One region of the Staphylococcus sp. GW821-FHT11H10 genome, then DNA from elsewhere that is predicted to be linked to it. Evidence: predicted binding sites of a transcription regulator. Region 1 holds the regulator's gene; the other holds the start of a gene.
The links. The regulator LexA, encoded in region 1, represses DNA repair genes until DNA is damaged. The targets are predictions, from matches to a motif close to CGAACATATGTTCG.

Region 1 (12,591 bases):
AAAAATTAAATACGCCAACGTTACACCTTCTTATATATTCATAAACCCTTACTCTTTATTACTCATTGTAATTTATTTAGATTTTTAAATATTTTTCTTTTTAAATAACACTAAAGTTGTTTTACTACAAAAATAAAGGATTGTAAACCTTAAAGGTACTACAATCCATTTAAAAATTATTTTTTTGAACTTTTCATGTTTTGATCCATGTTTTTATTCATCATTGTCATCATTTGATTGATTTTCTTTTGCGATGGTTTTTGACCCATTTGCATCATCATCATACGTAACATTTCTTCATTAATAGGTGGGTTTTTTTTCAAATAATCCATCATATATTTACGTGCTAAAAAGAAACCACCAACTAGTCCACCGATAAGCGCTACAATGATTAATAAAATTGCTAACCATGTTGCCATTGTTTCACCCACTTTCTATATCCTACTGAATTTTACTAAATTACTATTCTATTTTCAAGAGCTAGTTAGTAATTCTGCATCCATTTGTTATCATAACAAATACTTAAACAAATGTAATACTTATTTTTAGTTAACTTAAAAATTATTTTGTATTGCTCATTCAAATTAAAGAAGACTTTCCAATGAAAGCCTTCTCAGTTCTCTAATTTCTTATCTAATATTAAAATGTGCGAATTTGATTTAATACATTTTCTTTAGTGAAACCATATTTTTCTACGACTAAGTCGCCAGGGGCACTTGCACCAAATTGGTCAATACCTATCACTTTACCTTCAGTGCCTACATATTTGTGCCAACCTAATGGTGATGCCATTTCAATTGCAACACGTTTAGTAATTTCTTTAGGAATTACAGACTCTTTATATTCTTCTGGTTGTTGTTCAAAAGCAAACCAGTTAGGCATTGATACTACACGTACACCTTTACCTTGTTTATCTAAATCTTTAGCTGCTTCAATTGCTAAGCTAACTTCTGAACCAGTAGCAAGTAATAGATACTCAGGTTTAGTTTCAGTTTCGAAAACAACATAAGCACCTTTACGAACACCTTGTTCAACTGTCTCTTCATCTACATCTAAATATGGTAGATTTTGACGAGTTAATACTAAAGAAGTTGGTGTTTGTTCTGATTCAAGAGCTACTTCCCATGCTACTCTTGTTTCATTTCCATCAGCTGGACGAATGACATTCATATTTGGTATTGATCTTAAGCCCGCTAATTGTTCAATAGGCTCATGAGTAGGTCCATCTTCACCTACAGCGATTGAATCATGTGTGAAGATGAATGTTGAATTTAATCCCATGATAGCTGATAAACGCAACGCTGGTTTTAAGTAGTCACTAAATACAAAGAATGTTGCACCATAAGGGTGTAATCCACCATGTGCTGCCATACCATTTACAGCTGCACCCATTGCGAACTCACGTACACCAAACCATATATTTTTACCTTCAGGTGTATTTCTATCATAATCAGTCGCTTCTTTAACGTTAGATTTGTTAGAACCAGCTAAGTCAGCAGAACCACCAAAGAATGACGGAACTGATTTACTTAATGCTTGAATTACTTCACCTGAATCAGCACGTGTTGCTGCATTATGATCGCTATCAAAGCGTGGTAATTCATCTCTATAGTTTTTAGGTAGTTTACCACTAATAGCTAATTTAAATTCATCTGCTAATTCTGGATATTGTTTAGAATAATTTTCTAGTAATGCTTTCCATGCATCTTCATGCTCATTTGCACGTTTTAACATAGTTGTTTGGAAAATTTCATATACTTCTTCTGGCACATTGAAACGTTTTTCAGGGTCTAAACCATATGCCTCAAAAGTTAATTTTCTCTCATCTGAACCTAGTGGTGCACCATGAACACCATTAGTACCACTCACGTTTGGAGCACCATAACCGATAATTGTTTTAACTTCAATCATGGTTGGACCATTTTGAGATTTGGCTTTAGTTATTGCTTTATCGATAGCGTCTAAATCATTACCATCTTTTACTAATATGTGATTCCAACCGTAACTTTCAAATCGTTTCTTAACATCTTCAGAGAAGGCTTTATTTAATTCGCCATCTAATGAAATATCGTTTGAATCATATAAAACAATTAGCTTATCTAATTGGTTATGGCCAGCAAATGAAGCAGCTTCATGAGAAATACCTTCCATTAAATCACCATCAGAAGCTAGCACATAAGTATAATGGTCAACAATATTGAAATCATCTTTATTAAATTTACCTGCTAAATGGTCTTCAGCTAAAGCCATACCTACAGACATAGCAAAGCCTTGTCCAAGTGGGCCAGTAGTAACTTCAACACCATCAGTATGTCTGAATTCTGGGTGTCCAGGTGTTTTAGAACCCCATTGTCTAAATTGCTTCAACTCTTCTAATTCAAGACTGCCTGAAACATGTAACAAGCTGTATAATAGCGCAGAGCCATGTCCAGCCGACAATACAAAACGGTCTCTATTAAAATAGTCTTTAGATTGAGGATTAAAATTTAAGTGGCGTGTCCATAAGGTATAAGCCATTGGTGCAGCTCCCATAGGTAATCCAGGGTGACCTGAATTAGCTTCTTCGATTGCATCAATACTTAAAGCTCTAATCGTATCAATCGCTAGTTGATCTTTCTCGTTAAACATCTTTAATACTTCCCTTCGACTTTAATCATCTTTCGTATATTATAACTTAAAAATATTGAAATTGATAATTGTTTAAACTCAACGAACTATAATCTAATATTTATTAATTTTTATTTTGTTCTTGTATCTTTTTTAATTTTTCAGGTGTCACATCATTACCTTCAGGATCTATCACCTTTGTACTCTCAATTTGTTGTTTAAACCCTTTTCTAAATGCTTCGAGGTATTTCTTACGTAATTTCGATTGCTCTTTAGCTTCAGCTTCAGTTAAACCTTGTTCCTTTTTCTTTTTAGCAAGCTCATTAATTCTATCTATATTTAAATTATCATTAGACATAACTATCACTCTTTCTATATTCCCATTAATATTTTCTCTTTTACTTCATAAAATATAACAAAAAAGAGGTCTGGACAAAAGCTATTGACATTTAAATAGCTTTGACAGACCTCAAATTTATAATCATCTTACAAATGCGAACACTTTGTAGTTATTTTGTTCCCCATTTGTAGTATTTACGTTCTTATTATCATCTTTAATAATTGCCTTTTTAGAAATAGTATGGTCAGTTATTTCGTACGTTTGTTCCATTTGAGCGTTATGATATAAATTCATGAAAAATACTATAAAAACAACACAAGATATTGATACAACAGCTATATTAGTTAATAATTTATTTTTATATTTATTAAACATTACTTTCACCTCTAGAACATTTGTTTGTATAAATACTTTAACAGAACATCTGTTCTTAGTCAACATAAAAACGAACAAATGTTTGTTCAATATTAAAATCAGTGCTATAATATAGTTAAATAAAATTAGGGAGTGCCTATATATGAGAGAATTAACTAAACGTCAAAGTGAAATATACGATTATATTAAACATGTAGTACAAACTAAAGGATATCCACCAAGCGTACGAGAAATTGGTGAAGCAGTAGGGTTAGCGTCGAGTTCAACTGTTCATGGTCATTTATCTAGACTGGAAGAAAAAGGATATATTAAACGAGACCCTACGAAACCGAGAGCCATTGAAATTGTTAGCGAACAAACTAACGATGCAGTTAATATGGAGGAAACAATTTATGTTCCTGTAATTGGTAAAGTTACTGCCGGAATTCCGATTACTGCAGTTGAAAATATTGAGGAATATTTCCCTTTACCAGAACATTTAACATCAACTCACAATAGTGATATTTTTATTTTAAATGTTGTGGGTGAAAGTATGATTGAGGCAGGTATTTTAGATGGAGATAAAGTTATAGTTAGAAGCCAAACCATTGCTGAAAATGGAGACATCATTGTTGCGATGACTGAAGATGATGAAGCAACAGTTAAACGCTTCTATAAAGAAAAAACACGTTATAGATTACAACCTGAAAATAGTACAATGAGTCCTATTTATCTTGATAACGTTACTGTTATCGGTAAAGTTATTGGTTTATACAGAGAACTGTAGTTTTAATTTCTAAAATTTACGTTAACCTCTCTCTTATATATTTCTATATAAAAAGAACTAGCAAAGTCTACAATGTAAACTTCGCTAGTTCTTTTGCTTTTCATTTTCTTTTTTATTCAAAATTTCTTTAACCTTATCTAGAATATCTAGTTTATTAACATCTTTAGTTGTCATAATATCAACTTCCTTATCAACAAAAAGATACCCTTAATAAGTCTCGTTAAAACACTTAGCCCGTATAATTTTCTGTCCAATATGGTTGTCGTTTTTCATTAAAATCAACGCCTACGCCTAGAGTACTGAAATTTGTATTCAATATATTCTTTCTATGACCAAGTGAAATCATTAACCCCTCATGAGCAAATATACTATTTTGTTGCCCATACGCTAAATTTTCACCTGCCACATTGAAATCAATGTCATCATCTTTTAATCGATCAAAAGGAGATTCACCATCTAAATTGTTATGATCAAAGTAATTTTGTTTTACCATGTCTTCACTATGATTTCTTGCTGTATTGGAGACATCTTTTGAGTAACTAAGTGTATTCAACCCATGCTGTTTACGCTCAGAATTAACTAAATCATAATTTTGATATTCAAAGCTTTGTTCTAATGTTGAAGATGGCGCACCGTAATGTTGAGTCAACCTTTTTTCCATGGCATCACTAACTTGAAGTAATGCAGTAACACCATTGTCATTATGTTTATCATAAAAAACAGTTGTATAAATATTATCTTCATGGAAAACATCATACTCATCGCTACTTATATCAACACGGTATCTACCTTTAACAATTTCCTTTAAAGGTTTACCAAGTCTATCCTCAACAACATTTTTAGGGGTGTTATATTTTACCTTAGATTTAGATGTAATGACATTTTGATTACTATATAAAGCATTGACTTTATTTCCTAAATAGCTAACCATTATGAAATTATCGTAATCATTATTGTAATAGGTATACCATTTAGCGCCATATTCATTAGATGTTACTCTTTTAGGTTTCCCCAATTGATTTTCAACTTTGTCTTTAGACATATTCATCTGAATATTATTAATAGCAAAGTCCTGTTCTGTAGGTGTTTTGAGCGTATTGTTTTTTAAACTCGAATCTTGATTCATAACTTGCTGAACTTTACTTCTTACGTCATTCTGTAATTTTACTAGTGTTTGATTTTCCTTTAATGGTATGAATAAAGCTACAACTAATAACACCAAAGAAAACAAAAGAAATTTTTTAATAACATACACCTACCACTCAAGTTTTAATCCTTGTCCCCATTAAAAATTGAATTTCGCACTATAACATAATCGACAGTTGTTAATGATTTTAAATCTTTTCCACCTGCATATGAAATCGAGCTTTGTAAGTCTTGTTGCATTTCAACTAAAGTATCTTTTAATGATCCTTTATGTTCAACAAACATTTTTTTACCTTCAACATTCTTGTGTTCACCTTTTTGGAATTCAGATGCACTACCAAAATACTCTTTATAACGTTTGCCGTCTAATTCAACTGTTTCACCTGGCGATTCTTCGTGAGCCGCAAATAGAGATCCTATCATTACCATGCTTGCACCAAATCGAATTGATTTAGCAATATCGCCATGTGTTCTTAAGCCACCATCAGCGATTATAGGTTTACGCGCTGCTTTACTACAAATATTTAATGCTGCTAATTGCCAACCACCAGTGCCAAAACCAGTTTTTATTTTTGTGATACAAACTCTACCTGGTCCGATACCAACTTTAGTTGCATCTGCACCTGCATTTTCAAGTTCTCTAACACCTTCTGGCGTACCAACATTTCCAGCAATTACAAATGTTTTTGGAATATATTTTTTTATGTGTTTAATCATTTTAATAACTGAATCTGAATGACCATGAGCTATATCAATCGTAATATATTCAGGAACTAATTGTTTGTCAGCTAATTCTTCTATAAACTTAAATTCATTTGCTTTAACACCTACAGAAATAGAAGCAAACAATCCGTCTTTTTGCATTTTTTGAATAAATGGAATACGAGCTGCTTCGTCAAATCGATGCATAATATAAAAATAATCATTTTTTGCGAACCAATGAGCTAATTCTTCACTCATAACAGTTTGCATATTCGCTGGAACAACAGGTAATTTAAATGCTTTCGGTCCAAATTGGACAGTTGTATCACATTCTGAACGACTTTCAACTATACATTTATTTGGAATTAATTGAATATCTTCATAATCAAAAATTTTCATACTTTTTAGCCCCTATACAATCTTATTTATTAAGTAAAAACGAACGTTTAGTATATTAAATATAAAAATCATTCATTTTCTCACCCTTATATACTTTACAATTTTTTAATTGTCTTGTAAATGGACTAAAGTACTAGATTTGCATTTTACCAACTTGATTTTTTGACACCAGGTATTTGTCCTTTGTGTGCATGTTCTCTAAAAGCAATTCTAGACATTTCAAATTTTCTTAATACACCTCTTGGACGTCCTGTTACTTTACATCTTCGAGTTAAACGCGTTGGTGAAGAATCACGTGGCAACTTACGTAATGCTTCATAATCTCCTTTAGCTTTTAATTCTTTACGTAATTCATAATATTGATTAACTAATTTTTCTCTTTTCATTTCTTTAGCAATTTTAGATTTTTTTGCCATATATTTCACTCCTGTTTTTTAAATCGTAATTATTACGTTTTATATAATAACACATGATTTTAAATTTACAAGACTGATGACTTAATTTCATTTAAATAATTAAAAAACCGAAGTATAAGATTATTATACTTCGGCAAGCTCTAAGTTTATCTTTAATGTCGTATTTAAAAGATAAGAGATTATTTAGTTTCACGGTGTAGCGTGTATTTATTTAATCTTGGGCAATATTTTTTCATTTCAATACGCTCAGGATTATTACGTTTATTTTTAGTAGTAATATAATTACGATCGCCACATTCTGTGCAAGCTAATGTTACATTAACGCGCATAATTAACATCCTTTCTCATTTAAATAGGAATACTTACGATTTAAAATTTTACCATATTAAAATGCTCTACGCAATCTAATTTTTTAGTACTATTAAAAATTCTCGTAAGTTTCGTCGTTAGTACCTTCTAAATCAACATCATTAATATCGATTTCTAATGCTTTGGCAACACCTTTACCATATTCTGGATCAGCTTTATAACAATGACGAATATGTCTATGTTTAACGTCTTCACTCACACCATCCATTGCATTTGCTGTGTTAGTAAAGATTCTTTCTTTAGCATCATCAGATTGTAAACGGAACAATTTACCAGGTTGTTCAAAGTAATTATCATCATCTTGTCTTTGATTGTACTCATAACCGTCTCCATCTACTGGGAATGCTGGTTTTTTATATTCAGGTTGTGATTGGTAAACACCTTTATTATTTGGATAATAATGAGGTCCACCACCTTGATTTCCATCAAGGAATCTCATTTGACCATCACGACTAAATGGACACATATTTTCAATGCCAACACCTTTAGGTTGGTTAACAGGAATTTGCCAATGATTGACACCTAATCTATAACGTTGCGCATCACCATATGAGAATAGACGTCCTTGTAACATTTTATCTGGTGAGAAATCTAGACCAGGAATAATGTTTGTTGGAGCAAAAGCAGCTTGTTCAACATCCATGAAATAATTCTCAGGATTTCTATTTAGCTCAAATTCACCCACTTCAATTAATGGGTAATCACCTTTATACCAAACTTTAGTTAAATCAAATGGATTATCTGGATGATTTTTAGCTTGTTCCTCTGTCATAACTTGAATGTACATTTTCCATTTTGGATAATCGCCATTTTCGATTGCATCGTATAAGTCACGTTGTGATGACTCTCTATCTTGACCTACAATTTCAGCCGCTTCATCATCTGTATAGTTTTCAATGCCTTGTTGTGTTCTAAAATGATATTTAACCCAAACACGTTCACCCTCATCATTGTACATAGAATACGTATGTGAACCGAAGCCGTGCATATGACGGAAGTCTTTAGGCATACCTCTATCTGACATTAAAATTGTAACTTGGTGTAGTGCTTCCGGTACGCCAGTCCAGAAGTCCCAGTTATTTTGAGGGCTTCTCATATTTGTTCGTGGATCTCTTTTTACGGCACGGTTTAAGCTCACAAATAATTTTGGATCTCTAAAGAAGAATACAGGTGTGTTGTTACCTACTAAATCCCAGTTACCGTCTTCAGTATAGAATTTAAGTGCAAATCCTCGGATATCTCTTTCTAAATCAGCAGCGCCACGTTCACCCGCAACTGTTGAGAAACGTGCAAACATTTCTGTTTGTTTTCCTACTTCTGAAAAGATTTTAGCATTTGTATATTTCGTAATATCATTTGTTACTGTAAACGTACCGAATGCACCTGAACCTTTCGCGTGCATACGTCGTTCTGGAATTACTTCACGATCAAAATGTGACATTTGTTCTAAGAAATATGCATCTTGCATTAACAACGGACCTCTAGGACCAGCTGTCATACTGTTTTCTCTATCTGAAACTGGGTGCCCAAACAAACCAGTTAATCTTTTATCATCTTTCGCCATAGTTAATTCCCCTTTCACTTATTTATAATAATTATAATGTAGAATCTACTAATAATAAACCCATACCCCCTATAATTAAAACATTTTTAATAACCTATAAAATTTCAGAAAATTTAAAATTTTTAAGCTGATTTGTTGAAAAGTTATTGAATACTGTCCTTAAAAGGATTAAAATGGTTTGTATATTTTAAATTTAGAATTAGGAGACATCATATGGAAGATAACAATATGAAAAGAGGTCTTAACTCAAGACACATATCTATGATTGCTATAGGTGGCGCAATTGGTACGGGGCTCTTTGTAGCAACAGGTAGTGTTGTTGCTCAAGCCGGTCCTGGTGGCGCTATATTAGCTTATTTATTAATTGGCATAATGCTTTACTTTTTAATGTCGTCAATTGGTGAATTGGCAACATTTTATCCTGTTTCAGGATCGTTCAGTTCATACGCAACGCGATTCGTAGACCCTTCTCTAGGTTTTACTATGGGATGGTTATACTACATCATGTGGGCATTAGTATCCAGTGTAGATGTTATGGTAGCTTCAAACGTTTTATATTATTGGGATATATTTAAATTCTTTAGTCCACTTACTTGGAGTTTAATCTTTATCACAATTGTATTTTTATTAAACATCTTCACGGTAAAAGCTTTTGGGGAAACTGAATTTTGGTTATCTTTAGTTAAAGTAGTAACTATTATTATATTTATTATTGTTGGTTTCTTGATGATCTTCGGTATATTAGGTGGCCATACTTACGGTTTTGAAAACTATACTAAAGGCGAGGCACCATTCGTAGGTGGTTTATCTGGTTTCTTAGGCGTTTTACTAGTAGCCGGATTCTCAGTTGGTGGTACTGAAGTTGTAGCAGTAACTGCTGGCGAATCTGATAATCCAGAAAAAACAATGCCTAAAGCTGTTAAACAAGTTTTTTGGAGAATTTTATTATTCTATGTATTATCAATTGGTGTTATTGCAGCTATCATTCCTTATACAGATCCATTATTATTAAATGAAAATGAATCAGTAACACAAAGCCCTTTCACAATTGTATTTGACAGAATTGGTGTTGCTTTTGCCGCTTCAGTTATTAACGCTGTTATATTGACATCATTATTATCTGCGACAAATTCAGGTGTTTACACCACTAGTAGAATGTTATTCTCTTTAAGTGATGAAAAACAAGCACCAAAGTTCTTAAGTAAGCTTAATGAAAAATCCAAATTACCTTTAAGAGCATTAGTTACAACATATATTCTAATCGTTGCAATTATCATTATTGCTAATTTTTATTCAAATGCTGTATTTAGTTTATTAAACATTATAGGTTCATTGGTAATCATTGTTTGGGCAGCTAGTTCATGGGCACAAGTGAGATTGCGTAAAGCTATTAAACGTCAAGGACAAGATATCAATCAACTTTTACCTTATAAATCACCATTGTACCCTCTTGGACCAATTTTAGTATTTGCAACTTTAATTTTCTTATACTTTGGTAATTCAATTGGAGATTTATTCGATGGTAATATAGGTAAATTTTTCGTTAACATCTTACCTATTATTATTTTAGGACTCATTTTCTTAGCTCATAAATTAATAAGAAAAACGAAGTTCGTTAAATTAAATGATATGGATATCACACCACATCATTATCATAAAGAAAATTAAATAATAAAATGCGAGCACTAAAAGTATAGTAAATCCTTTTTAGTGACTCGCATTTTTTTGTTTCAACATATTGATATTTTCGAAAAAACAGTTATCTAGTATAATAGTAGTAAAGATAATGACTTAGAGGTGAAAGCAAGATGGTTGGTCAAACAAACTTATTTGATGATGTCATTAAGAGTGAAGAACGTTTCGTTATAGTAGTACAATCACTAGAAGAAAAAAATGGTCAATTACTAAAACGTACATTAAGAGAGTACCCTAGTCTTGAACATGACCAAATGGAAAATTTATTTACACATTTAAAAGATGTATTTAGTACTGAACCTTTCAGAGAAAACCAGTCTGCATTTACAATTACAGTGTATACAAATTTAGATTATGCTGCTGATCAAGTTTACGCTTATGTAAAGCGATCAAAAGGGAAGCACGAATGGACACATACTGCTAAATAATAAAAAAGGCATGAGATCGAATGGATCATTCATCATGGTAATTATGATGAAATAAACTACATTCGTATACTCATGCCTTATTTTGTATTACAAAAGTGTTTTTAAAGCTGCGGGAATACCATTAGAATCGTTATCTAACGTTATTTTGTCTGCAATAGCCTTCAGTTCCTCATTTGCATTTCCCATCGCGATAGCACAACCCACTACTTCAAACATTGATTGATCATTTAAACTATCACCAAAACAAATTACTTCAGATAATGATACATTTAATTTTTCACATAATGCTTTAATCGCATTACCTTTTGAAACATCCTTTGCCATAAATTCTAAAAAGAATGGTTTACTTGTTGTTACATCAATTTCTGAATTAAAACTTCCATGCATATCATCACGTACTTTAGCAATATTTATTGCGTAATCAACGCCCATCGCTTTTGGAACGCTATCGTTAATATAAGCTTTAATATCATTTACACGTTTCATAGGTAGCCCGGTAAGTTCTGATTCAATATCTCTATATTCATGATCACCATCATGGATAATATGACCATCTTGATATGTCAGGATTAAAAAGTTATGTTCACGACAAAAATCCACAATAAGGTCAAAATTCTTCTTAGATACACTTTGACTCACTTCTACTTCTTCTGTTGCTACTTTGATTGTTTTACCGCCGTTGTAACTGATGATATAACTATCATGAACATCTAATTCTAATTCTTTTGCAATTGGTAGCATACCTTCAGTTGGTCTTCCTGAAGCTAACACTACTTTATAGCCTTGGTTTTGAATATCTATCAAGTAATTTTTAGTTTCTTTACTTACTTTATTCTCACTATTAATTAAAGTATCGTCCATGTCCATAACGATCATTTTATAATTACTCATATCTGAAGTGTACTCCTTTCGAAATTTACTCGTTTATATTTTACAATAAATTTTATGAAGGATACACAATTTCTTCAACAACGCCAATTTCATTGATTGTTGCTAATTCTGAATGACATGTTGTAACGGCTTTTCTTAACGCTCTAACTAATTGACCACTCTTCTCCTTAGAACTCATTGTTAATATGGTAGGTCCTGCACCACTAATAACTGTCGCATATGCATCATATTGTTGAGCTATAGCTTTAACCTCTTTAAATTCAGATATTAAATGTTGGCGATATGGCTCATGGAAGCCATCCTGTGACATCATTTTCCCAGCAAGTCCATAATTATGTTGAATTAATGCACACAGCATCGTATTACTTATTGCACTACTTTGAACCGCGCGCTTATGAGAAAATTGATCAGGTAAAACGTTACGAGAATCTTCAGTCTTTAATTCATATGGAGGTATAGTTAGAATTATATCAACATCTGGCACATCAATATGTGCTACATTCGTTTCTTTTGTATCTGGATTATAAAAGCCTGCTAATAAGCCACCATAAATTGTAGGCGCAACATTATCTGGATGACCTTCTATTTCTGTAGCTAATTGAAGTAATTCATATTTAGAAAGCTGAATATTGCCAAAATAATTTGCAATGTATAAAGCGCCTACCAATGCAGACGCCGATGAGCCTAAACCTCTAGCTAATGGTATATCACTTCGCATTTCAACACTTAAACTAGGTAATTTTACATTATATTTAGATGCGACTTGCTGAGCCACTTTAAAAACATAATTGTCTTTGTTCTTAGGAAGTGAATCTAATTCAGAATTTAAATATGTAAATTCCCATTCTTCCTCTTCAATTCGTTTCACATAAAGATGTAAATATTTATCTATA
Region 2 (12,591 bases), on a different contig from region 1:
TTTGATGGGGATGTTATTCATTATGATCACCGCTTTCTAACTCGACATCTTGTATAGCTTTGATAGGATCTATAGTTTCATCTACATGGCGATAATGTTTACTATCAATAATAGTATCCACATGGCACACTGATTGAAAATTACAAAATTGGCATGGTAATTGGTCATCGAACTTAAGTGGTGCAACTTCGGTATGACCTTCCATAATATTTGTAGCAGTCTTTATAAAGTTGTCTTTATTATGTTTGATAAATTTATGAATTGTTGTTTCATCAGCAACACTGCTCCCTCTACTTCCAATACTTCCATCTTTCTTCAGGCTAACTGGAACAATGTCGGATTTGCTAATTTCTTCTAAACGAATATCCAATGCGTCTACTACATCCATATCGCTATTAACTAAGCCACGTAATTTATATTCTTTTAAAAATGCTTGTTCAAGTTTGTCCTGTGTTAAAGCATCATCTTCCAATTCTCCCCAGTCTTTAAAACTGAGACGTTCATCATGTACATGGAAATACAATAGGCCACCTGGTTTAATTTCATTAGATAATCCCAGACGTTGGGCATTTTGCAAAGCAATATCCATATAAGTCATCATTTGCATTTGTTTACCATAATAAACCTTTTTTAAATCTAATTTCGCACTGGGATTAGATGACTTATAATCAATAATATTAATGTAGCTCTTATCATCTTTAGTGTAAGCATCTATACGATCAATTTGTCCTCGTATATTAACTGGAATGCCTTGTTTTGTAATTAATGGTTGTGCAATAAGTTCTTCACTGTTGTTCGGTGTCTTTCTAAACCCTGCTTCGAAACGTTGTGGTTTGAACTTTGTATTTTTATTTTGATAGCGTAATGCTTTCAAAGTACTTTCGACAATGACACCAATTCGTTTTGACACATACCGATAGTATGCATTTGAATCCATGAGATTAAATTGGACTTGAGGTAAAACATTTTCTAAAGCTTCAACAGTTAAAGCATGTATCTTCTTATTATCAAGATTTTTAAAGTCTCCATCTACCTTATCCGAAATATACTTCAATGCTGTATGGAAAATATTTCCTAAATCAAAATTTTCAAGCTTATATTTCGTACGCTTATTTAACCTTAAACCATGATTCGCATAATGTTTAAACGGACAATCATTATACCCTTCAAATCTAGATACACTTGCGTTAATTGTTGAACCATATAAAGATGCAGCCAATGGTTCATCTAATTTCACTGTTTCGTTGTCATATGTCAACGCAGTTAATAGGTACTCTAAACCGTTATTCAATTTGTCATTATCACGCATGACTTGATAAGCATCAACCCATACATCAGCGACCATCTCTGCCTCTAGCCAAGCTTTTAAAGATTCGAATAAGACGACTTTAGTTTGATGTGGATGCTCCATTAACGATAAAGGTTGTGCATTATGTTGATAATGAATATTCATTACTTCTAACCCATTGAACAACCCTTGTATTTGGTCTATAAATGGACTTTTTTCTTTATCCTCACCTTGTGCACCCATTAAACTATATGAAAATGTAACTTGTTCACTGCCTCGTGTCATTGCAATATAACAAACAAACGCTTCATCCATTTGTAAGATATCTGATGTAGGACTTAATTCAACTTGTGCTTGTTGTTCAAACACTTTCTTTTCTTCATCTGTTATTAGACTAGAAGAAGAAACCGGTTGCGGCATAGCACCATCGTTCATTCCAACCATATAAATATGTTTTTTATTGTCTACTTTCGCTAAGTCCATTGTCCCTATACTCACTTGATCGAGGGTTTGAGGAATCATTACAAATTCTAATTGTTCTAAACCAATATCAAATACCTCTAAAAAGCGTTTAAGAGTCATTTCTTCATTATCAAATACAGTGACTAAATCATCTAAAATTTGAATAAGTCCATTCCAAATTTGATCTATTTCTTCAGCTTCTTCATGACGACCATCGACGTCCAATTGGTCACGGTGAGTCATTAAATATTTAGGTAAATCAAATGCCTCCATTGTCTCATAGAAAGCTGTCGCAAAACCTCTCACATTTTCTGCTTCGTTCATTGCTTTTTCAAAAGTTAATATTTTATCAATAATATCATTTTTTAAATGAACTACTTGCTCGAAATCTTCTCGCTCTTCAGTAGTTAATTTATGTTCTTTACGTCCCATTTTCGTAAAGTTATCAATACTAAACAGTTTTTCATCAAGCCAACGTTTGCCATAAACACCACGTTCAACGACAAAGTTCTCTAATAAATCAATTAAATATGCACTATCCTTAAAGTGATTAGTTAGAATATTGGTTTTAATTAAACGCATCATAGGACTAATATTCCAGTTTGTTTGAATAACTTCCAAAAGTGAGCGTACCATTTCCATGATCGGATGATGTGTCATTGATCTTTTAGTGTCAATATTAAATGGAATATCGTACTGTGGAAGAACAGAGTCAAATAAATATGCATAAGCTTCATCACGATACAAGATAGCAATGTCTTGATATCTATATTGCTTATCACGTGTATCTTTAATAATTTGGCGAGCTACTTCATTAACTTCTTCACGTATACTTGAGGATTCTAAAATATTAATACTGCCATCGTAAGCGATAGGATTAATTTGCAATGCGTCAAATTGTTGTTCCAGTTGTATTAAATCTTTATTGTTAAAACGATATTGTTGTTTAAAGAATTGTTGTTGTAATTCTATGTTTAAATCTTTAGCAATTTCCTTTAAATGTGTTAATACCTCTGAGGGTTTTCTGAATAAACTAAATGGATCTTCATTACCATCAGTTGTTAAAAGAACAGTAACTTTTTTGGCGCTTTGAACGAGTGCTTTAATAATTTGATATTCCAATGTAGAGAAGTTGTGGAATCCATCTATGTATACCTCTGCTCTTTTAATCCATTCTGATTGACTTAAAATATCAATAAAATGATTTAAACTATCCTCTGAAGTAATAAATTCGCCATTTATGCGTTCCTCAAAATACTGATAAATAAGCGATATATCTTCTAATTTATGTCTAGTTCTCGTCTTCAAGTCATTATCTTGCAAAAATGTATGTAAATGTTCTGGCGTAACAGAATATTTCTTAAAATCTTGAATTTGTTCACTTAACTTCTCACTAAAACCATAATAATTTACTTGTGATTGATATAGTTTTAATTCCGATTTATGTTGTTGAACTAAATCATAAATCATCATCTCGGTAGCCGCTTGCGTTAGTCGTTCTTCAGTTAATCCTCCAACCTCTTGAAAAACTCTATAACTTAAGCGTTCAAAGTGAAGCACTTCAGTTCTTAGACTTCCATTCAATTCTTTATCATTAACAAATGCTTGTTCTAATTGAAAAGTACTCTGTGTTGGTGCTATTAAAACAATTGGATCGCCTAGAGGATCCTCTTTCATTTGTTGCTTAATATTATCAATCATATGATGAGATTTGCCTGTCCCTGCTCTGCCAATGTATGCGTTCAACTCCATTATGCCCACACTCCTTTGAACTTATTTTAACACAGAACATACGTTCTTAAAAAATGTTTTGTTAGGTCGAAATATTGAACAAAAAAAGACTGGCGGAACCTCTATGAACATTCCATTACCAGTCTTGCTATGTTAAAAATTAATTCATTAATACTAATTTTCCTTATTTTTCATTATCTGGATTAAAATTAAACTTAAATTCACTGAATGGCCAAAATCTAAATGATACTTTACCAACAATTTGATCTCTATCAATTAAACCAAACGCCCTACTATCCTTACTGACTTCTCTGTTATCACCTAAAACTAAGTATTTACCTTTTGGTATGATATTTGATTTAGGATTTGCATTTAGTAAATCTTTAGTTTCAAATGAACCCGTAATATATTCACCTTGTTTACGTTTTTCATTGTAATCAAGATAAGGTTCATTTATCTTTTTACCATTAACATATAGTTTATCATTTTTATAAATAACGTTATCGCCAGGTACACCAATGACACGTTTAACATAATCGTCTTGTTGATTCGCATGAAATACGATTACATTACCTTTTTTTATGTCTCCAACTTTATATCCTAGAATGTTAACCATGACGTGTTCGCCATCTTTTAGTGTTGGATCCATTGAATCGCCTTTTATAGTATATGATTTAGCTACGAAGTTAACCATTACCCATACAAGTAATAAACCTACCGCTATGGCAACAATCCATTCAACTATTTCTTTCTTCAATTTTAACACCTCCTCTACTTATTAAACTGATAGGTAAATTCTTTAAACGGATAATACTTTAAACTAACATCTCCTACGATATCGTCCTTATCTATTAATCCATATGTTCTTGAATCACTTTGTTTATCACCATTATCATTTAAAATAAAATATGAATTTGGCAGAATAATATCACCATCAGAATCATGTAAATCTCTTATTGCAAAATTATTAATATCTCTATTTTTAGCATAAAATTTATTAACTTGTCTATCATCTCTATACAATTTACCGTTTCTAACTTCAATTGATTCACCTGGCTTGCCGACCAATCTACCAAAGTGTAATTGATTATTATGTCGATACATGATAATATCTCCATCCTTCAACATGTTAAAGGTAACTTTAATTTTATTAATAATGACACGGTCACCTTTATTCAAAGTTGGTGACATATCATCAGTTTGAACTACAGCACTTTTAACTAAGAACATTTGTATAAACATGACAAACAGACAAGCAAATAGGAATGCTACAATCCAACTTGTCACTCTACGCACTTTGTCACTCCTTGTCTGAACCCATGAAATAGCCCTCGACTTTCTTACCAACAAACCATAACGCTATAGTAACTATTAATACCATTATTGCTCTAACAGGATGTGTGAAAAATGAGGTTACACTTTTTCCCATAATCGCCAAAAATGTAATAGAAATTAACTTAGATATAAGTAAAATTATAAAATAATATTTGCCTCTAATATGAGAGAAACTTGCCACAAAATTAACTAGTGTATTAGGTGTAAACGGAAAACACATTAATATAAATATTGGTACTAAGCCCTGTCTATCAATAAAATGAATAAGGCGTTCAATTGATCGTCTTGATTTAATCCGCTTCATAAAGTTAGCATTAACAAATTTTCTACAGAAAAAGAACACTGTATAAGTACCTGCTACAACACCTAACCAACTAATAATCGTACCTGCTATAAAGCCATACGCATGAACACATAAAATAACATACAATGTTAAAGGAAGTACTGGCACAATGGCTCTAAAAAATAAAATAATAAATCCAGCCAGATAACCAAAACCTTGTAATAAATCAAACCATTGTTCAATTTGATGAAACATAGTTACATCAAATCCTTCCTATTGGATTAACAGTTATTATTTCATAGAAATATTGTACACTGTTTCATTTATAAATCTACCTATATAATAATAAATCAGTCACAGGTAGTAGTTAGAACTCATTCCTTAGCTTTAATATAAAGATATATATTAGAAAAGTCGATACGGAATTTAATCCATATCGACTTTGTAAGACATATTTAATTGACGCTATTGAATGACTAGAGAATTATAAACGCTCTTCTAATTCTTTCTTCTTATCTTCAAATCCAGGTTTACCTAATAATGCAAACATGTTTTGTTTGTATGCTTCTACTCCAGGTTGGTTAAATGGATTAACACCTAATTGATATCCACTCATTGCACACGCTAATTCAAAGAAGTATACAACATAACCAAATGTTTCTTCGTCTAAGCGTGGAATATTCACAACAACATTAGGAACGCCACCATCAGTGTGAGCTAATAGTGTACCTTCAAATGCTTTAGTATTAACTTCATCAATTGTTTTACCTGCTAAGTAATTTAATCCATCTAAATCATCACTATCTTCTTCAATTGTAATATCGTGTTTAGGGTTGTTTACTTTTACAACTGTTTCAAATAAGAAACGACGTCCTTCTTGGACATATTGACCTAATGAATGTAAGTCAGTTGTATAGTTTGCACTAGATGGATATATACCTTTAAAGTCTTTACCTTCAGACTCACCATATAATTGTTTCCACCACTCATTGAAATATTGCATTGACGGTTCATAATTAATCAACATTTCAGTAGTGTATCCTTTGCTATATAAAATATTACGGATTGTCGCATATTGATAAGCAATATTTTCATCTAATTTATCTGATGATAATTCTTTACGCGCTTTGTTTGCACCAATCATAATTGATTCAATATTTATGCCAGCTGTTGCAATCGGTAATAGACCCACAGCAGTTAATACAGAATAACGACCACCAACATCATCTGGTACTACAAACGTTTCATAACCTTCATTATCTGCTAATTGTTTTAATGCACCTTTTGCTTTATCTGTAGTAGCAAAGATACGTTTTTTAGCTTCTGCTTTACCATACTTATCTTCAACTAATTGTTTAAATAATCTAAATGCTACTGCTGGTTCTGTAGTTGTACCAGATTTAGAAATAACATTTACTGAAAAATCTTTATCTGATAAGTAGTCTACTAATTCTTTAGTGTACGTTGATGATAAATGATTACCCACGAATACAATTTCAGGGTATTCATTTGAATTGCGGAATGATGAAGTTAACATTTCAATAGCAGCACGCGCACCTAAATATGAACCTCCGATACCAATTACTACTAATACATCTGAATTAGATTTTATACGTTTTGATGCTTCCACAATTCTTGAAAATTCTTTCTTATCATAGTCTTCCGGAAGATTCACCCAACCTAAGAAATCACTACCTGCACCAGTACCTTCGTGAATCGTTTTATGAATTGTTTTAACGATATCTTGTTGTTGATCAATTTCATGTTGACCAAAGAATTCCAATGCTTTTCCATAATCTAATTGAATATGAGTCATTTTATAAAAGCCTCCTGTATGTCCTTGTTGATTTAATTTTACTAACTTTAAGCCTTCTATTCAATTGACATGACTGACTATTCGAATATTTTCAAATTAATTCAACAATTTTAAGACATTTTTTAATAATTTTAAAATGAATAATTTCTAAATAAAATAATACTTATATTTCCATATCAATATGTAACATATCCTTTTATACAATTGATATGTTGATGATAAGAGTATTTTCAAATTTTTGTATATTTATGTAAAAAAATGGTTTTATTTTCATTTAATATCTGTTAGTATAAATTTATATCAATTTTCAGAAAAATTATGAGGTGAATTTTAATGAAAGAGAAAATCGTATTAGCATATTCAGGTGGATTAGATACAAGTGTAGCCGTTAAATGGCTTATAGATAAAGGCTATGATGTCGTAGCTGTATGTTTAGATGTTGGTGAAGGTAAAGATTTAGATGTTGTATATTCTAAAGCACTAGATATGGGTGCAGTTGAGTGTCATATTATTGATGCTACTAAAGAATTTAGTGATGACTTTGTAAGTTATGCAATCAAAGGTAACTTAATGTATGAAAATAGTTATCCACTCGTATCAGCTTTATCTCGTCCACTTATCGCTAAGAAATTAGTTGAGATTGCTGAACAAACTAATTCTGTCGGTATCGCGCATGGTTGTACTGGTAAAGGTAATGACCAAGTTCGTTTCGAAGTTGCTATTAAAGCATTAAACCCTAACCTAAAAGCATTTGCGCCAGTAAGAGAATGGGGTTGGAGTCGTGAAGAAGAAATTGATTATGCCATTAAACACAATATCCCTGTTGGCATCAATCACGATTCTCCTTATTCAATTGATCAAAACTTATGGGGTAGAGCAAATGAGTGTGGTATTTTAGAAGATCCGTATGCTGCCCCTCCAAAAGACGCTTATGATTTAACAGCAGAGTTAGAAGATACACCAGATACACCTGATGAAATTATCCTTTCATTTAAAAACGGTGTTCCAGTTCAATTAAATCATCAAGATTATGACTTAGATCAATTAATATTAACTTTAAATGAATTAGCTGGAAAACACGGAATTGGACGTATCGACCATGTAGAAAATCGTCTTGTTGGTATTAAATCTCGTGAAATATATGAAACTCCAGGTGCAGAAGTAATATTAAAAGCACATAAAGCACTTGAAACATTAACGTTAACTAAAGATGTAGCTCATTTTAAACCAGTGATTGAAAAACAACTTGCTGAACAAACTTATAATGGTTTATGGTTCTCACCATTAACTGATAGCTTAAAATTATTCATTGATAGCACGCAACAATATGTTGAAGGTGATGTTAGAATTAAATTATTTAAAGGTAATGCCATTGTTAATGGAAGAAAATCTCCATACACGCTATATGATGAAAAATTAGCAACATACACTAAAGAAGATGCATTTAATCAATCGGCAGCGGTAGGTTTCATCGATATTTATGGTTTACCTACTCAAGTAAATGCATATCTTCATGGAGGTTATAGTAATGAGTAGTAAAGCATGGGGTGGCCGTTTTCAACAACAGCCGGAAGATTGGGTAGATGAATTTAATGCTTCCATAGATTTCGACCAAACATTGTTGGATGAAGATGTCCAAGGTAGTATTGCACATGCTACCATGTTAGCTAATCAAAATATCATTTCACAAGATGATAAAGACGCAATCATTAATGGCTTAAAAGAGATTCAACAAGACTTTCATAATGGGAAGCTTGCGTTTAAAAAATCGCTTGAAGATATTCATTTAAACATTGAACATGAACTCATTCAACGTGTCGGTGACGCTGGAGGTAAGTTGCATACAGGTCGTAGTAGAAATGACCAAGTGGCTACTGACTTGCATCTATACGTAAAAAAAGAAGTACTTGAAATTCAAGACCTTATTCGATCATTCCAAACATCCATTCTTAAACTAGCTCAATCACATGTGGATACAATCATGCCAGGATATACACACTTACAACGTGCTCAACCGATTTCTTTTGCACACCATGTTATGACATATTTCTGGATGCTAGAAAGAGACTATTCACGTTTCGTTGATAGTATGAAACGTATTGATATTTCACCATTAGGTGCAGCTGCATTAAGTGGTACAACACACCCTATCGATAGACACGAAACGCAACAATTATTAGAATTTAGTTCAGTTTATGAGAATAGTTTAGATGCAGTGAGTGATCGTGATTACATTATTGAAACTTTGCATAATATTTCATTAACTATGATTCATTTATCACGTTTTGCTGAAGAAATTATCTTTTGGTCTACGGATGAAGCGAAATTCATTACCCTATCTGATGCTTTCTCTACAGGTTCATCTATTATGCCTCAGAAGAAGAATCCAGATATGGCAGAACTTATTCGTGGTAAAGTAGGACGTGCTACAGGACATTTAATGAGCATGCTTGTAACATTAAAAGGGTTACCACTTGCATATAATAAAGACTTACAAGAAGATAAAGAAGGTTTATTTGACTCAGTACGTACTATAAAAGGTTCACTACGAATTTTTGAAGGTATGTTAGATACAATGACCGTTAATACAGACCGTTTAAACGAAACTGTGCATCAAGACTTTTCAAATGCAACGGAATTAGCTGATTATTTAGTAGCTAAAGATGTACCATTTAGAAAGGCGCACGAAATTGTTGGTAAAATTGTCTTTGAGTGCATTCAACAAGGTATCTATTTATTAGATGTACCTCTTGAACGTTACAAAGAATTAAATTCAAATATAGATCAAGATGTTTATGATTATCTTAAACCGGAAAACTGTCTTAGCCGAAGAAAAAGTTATGGTTCAACAGGCCAAGACGCAGTACGTCATCAACTGAAAGTTGCTGAAAAATTATTAAATAACGATTAATTTTAGAGGTTGGGTATGGGCCAACGAATTCTGAATGAATTCTATCCATTCTCAACCTTTTTGTTAAATATATTGAGTGAACATTAATTATATTATAGTTATTTAAAGCTTCTGCAAATTCACTTTCTTACACAAAATATCACTGATAGATTTTAATTATACATTTAACTATGAAAGGATGAGTTTGTTGAAAGCAAGTAATAAAGGTATCATTTCATGTTTAACAGTAGCCAGTTTGAGTCTAGCGATTATACATACGCCCGTTGAAGCAAGTGGTGGTGAATCATCAAACACTACAACTACGAACCTAACTAATGCATCTAAAACTCAAAACAATCATACTAATTGGTCAAGAAATTTAACAGGAGAGCGCCATACTACTATTGCACATCGTGGTGCTAGTGGCTATGCACCAGAGCATACTTTTGCAGCGTACGATAAAAGTCATAATGAATTAGGTGCCTCATATATTGAAATAGATTTACAACGCACTAAAGATGGTCATTTAGTTGCAATGCATGACGAAACAGTTGATCGTACAACAAACGGCTCAGGACGTGTCGAGGATTATACATTAGCTGAATTAAAGAAATTAGATGCAGGTTCATCATTTAATGAACAAAATCCTCAATTAGCCAAAGATAGTTATAAAGGTGCTACAGTTCCAACATTAGATGAAATTTTGACACGTTATGGTACAGATGCCAATTATTATATTGAAACAAAGCAGCCTGATGTTTATCCTGGCATGGAACAACAACTGCTAGACACACTAAACCGACATAACATGCTTACTTCAAATTCTCTAGAAAATGGACATGTCCTGGTACAATCATTTTCAGAAGCTAGCTTATTAAAAATGCATCAATTAAATTCAAATGTGCCATTAATACGCCTATTGGATAAAGGTGAATTAGCTCAACAAAGTGAAGCAGATTTACAACGTATTCGTTCTTATGCAATTGGTGTCGGTCCTGAATATAGCGATTTAAATGCACAAAATACAGCTCATTTAAAAGACTTAGGTTTTCTCGTACATCCATTTACGGTGAATGAAACTGCCGATATGCAGCGCTTGAACCAATACGGTGTTGATGGTGTCTTTACAAATTATGCTGATCAATTTAAAGCAATAAGTGCTCAAAAATGAAAGTATAACTATGGTTCATAAATTAATAATTTAGAGAACAACAAAATAAACGCTATCGCTTGTTTATGTATCAAAACAAACGATAGCGTTTTAATTATAAGCTCTTCGTCAAATCGGATTGATGAGTCCTAATGTTGAGATTAATCAACCTTAAGTTGTTTAATCTCTTTTTGCATAAATAGCGTAGGTTGATAAGTGGGCTCGGCATAGTAGAACAAGCTCATTCGTCCTTTATGTTTTTTCTCAATCACTTCATCTGAAAAATTTAGATTTTTATCTTTAATTCTTAATGTATTTAATATAGACTTACACATAGGCGCATTACCTTTCTTTTTATTTTGTTTGGTAGCTAATAATTATAGAGGTGATTGCGCCATTTTTGTATTCAAACATAAAAATTGGACTGATGATTTTTAGTCATCAGTCCAATTTATTATAGAGCCTAAATATATTAATATTATGGTTTATGCCCAACCACGGTAGCGAGCTGCTTCTGCAGTACGTTTAATACCTACAATATAAGCTGCTAGTCTCATGTCAATTTTTCTATTTTGTGCTAATTCGTAGATTGTATCAAACGCATCTACTAATTTTTCACGTAATTTATCGTTAACTTCCTCTTCAGACCAATAATAACCTTGGTTATTTTGCACCCATTCGAAGTATGAAACTGTTACACCACCAGCACTTGCTAGTACGTCTGGTACCAATAAGATACCACGTTCAGTTAAAATTCGTGTAGCTTCAGGTGTAGTAGGTCCGTTAGCCGCTTCAACAACAATATCGGCTTTAATATCATTCGCATTATCTTCAGTGATTTGGTTAGAAATCGCAGCTGGTACTAGAATGTCACAATCTAACTCGAACAATTCTTTGTTAGAAATTGTGTTATCGAATAAGTTTGTAACTGTACCGAAACTATCACGACGATCTAATAAATAATCGATATCTAAACCTTCTGGATCATGTAATGCACCATAAGCATCAGAAATTCCTACGACTTTTGCACCCATGTCATATAAGAATTTAGCTAGGAAACTACCTGCATTACCAAATCCTTGGATAACTACGCGAGAACCTTTGATTTCCTTACCACGACGTTTAGCTGCTTGTTCAATAGCAATCACTACGCCCAATGCAGTTGAACGATCGCGTCCTTGTGAACCACCTAATACGATAGGTTTACCTGTGATAAACCCAGGTGAGTTGAATTTATCTAAAGCACTATATTCATCCATCATCCAAGCCATAATTTGAGAGTTAGTAAATACGTCTGGTGCTGGAATATCTTTTGTAGGACCAACGAATTGAGAAATTGCACGTACATATCCACGAGATAAACGTTCAACTTCATGAATACTCATTTGACGTGGGTCACATACGATACCACCTTTACCACCACCGTATGGTAAATTAACAATACCGCATTTTAAAGTCATCCACATAGATAATGCTTTAACTTCTTCTTCATCTACTTCAGGATGGAAACGAACCCCACCTTTAGTTGGACCAACAGCATCGTTATGTTGAGCACGATAACCTGTAAATGTTTTAACAGTACCATCATCCATGCGTACTGGGATACGAACTTGTAAAAATCTTAATGGTTCTTTGA

Region 2: addB (helicase-exonuclease AddAB subunit AddB) is a predicted target of LexA. The motif match lies at 3,536-3,549, and genes of this name have one in related genera.

The regions. Positions count from the first base shown of each region.
Region 1 is NZ_JBXARC010000001.1:240,516-253,106, reverse strand. Features, by position in the region: gene AC1RRU_RS01310 (CcdC family protein) at 1-18, opposite strand, end outside; gene AC1RRU_RS01305 (YneF family protein) at 177-419, opposite strand; gene tkt (transketolase) at 640-2,628, opposite strand; gene AC1RRU_RS01295 (DUF896 domain-containing protein) at 2,732-2,965, opposite strand; gene sosA (DNA damage-induced cell division inhibitor SosA) at 3,089-3,322, opposite strand; gene lexA (transcriptional repressor LexA) at 3,465-4,088, shown strand; gene AC1RRU_RS01280 (CAP domain-containing protein) at 4,318-5,343, opposite strand; gene guaC (GMP reductase) at 5,358-6,335, opposite strand; gene rpsN (30S ribosomal protein S14) at 6,482-6,751, opposite strand; gene rpmG (50S ribosomal protein L33) at 6,931-7,080, opposite strand; gene AC1RRU_RS01260 (catalase) at 7,173-8,684, opposite strand; gene AC1RRU_RS01255 (amino acid permease) at 8,898-10,352, shown strand; gene AC1RRU_RS01250 (hypothetical protein) at 10,493-10,807, shown strand; gene AC1RRU_RS01245 (Cof-type HAD-IIB family hydrolase) at 10,895-11,698, opposite strand; gene thrB (homoserine kinase) at 11,751-12,591, opposite strand, start outside.
Region 2 is NZ_JBXARC010000004.1:20,287-32,877, reverse strand. Features, by position in the region: gene addA (helicase-exonuclease AddAB subunit AddA) at 1-21, opposite strand, end outside; gene addB (helicase-exonuclease AddAB subunit AddB) at 14-3,502, opposite strand; gene lepB (signal peptidase I) at 3,666-4,238, opposite strand; gene lepB (signal peptidase I) at 4,253-4,777, opposite strand; gene AC1RRU_RS03660 (TVP38/TMEM64 family protein) at 4,782-5,354, opposite strand; gene AC1RRU_RS03655 (glucose-6-phosphate isomerase) at 5,584-6,915, opposite strand; gene AC1RRU_RS03650 (argininosuccinate synthase) at 7,249-8,451, shown strand; gene argH (argininosuccinate lyase) at 8,444-9,826, shown strand; gene AC1RRU_RS03640 (glycerophosphodiester phosphodiesterase) at 10,014-10,976, shown strand; partial or broken gene AC1RRU_RS03635 (ISL3 family transposase) at 11,159-11,290, opposite strand; gene AC1RRU_RS03630 (Glu/Leu/Phe/Val family dehydrogenase) at 11,441-12,591, opposite strand, start outside.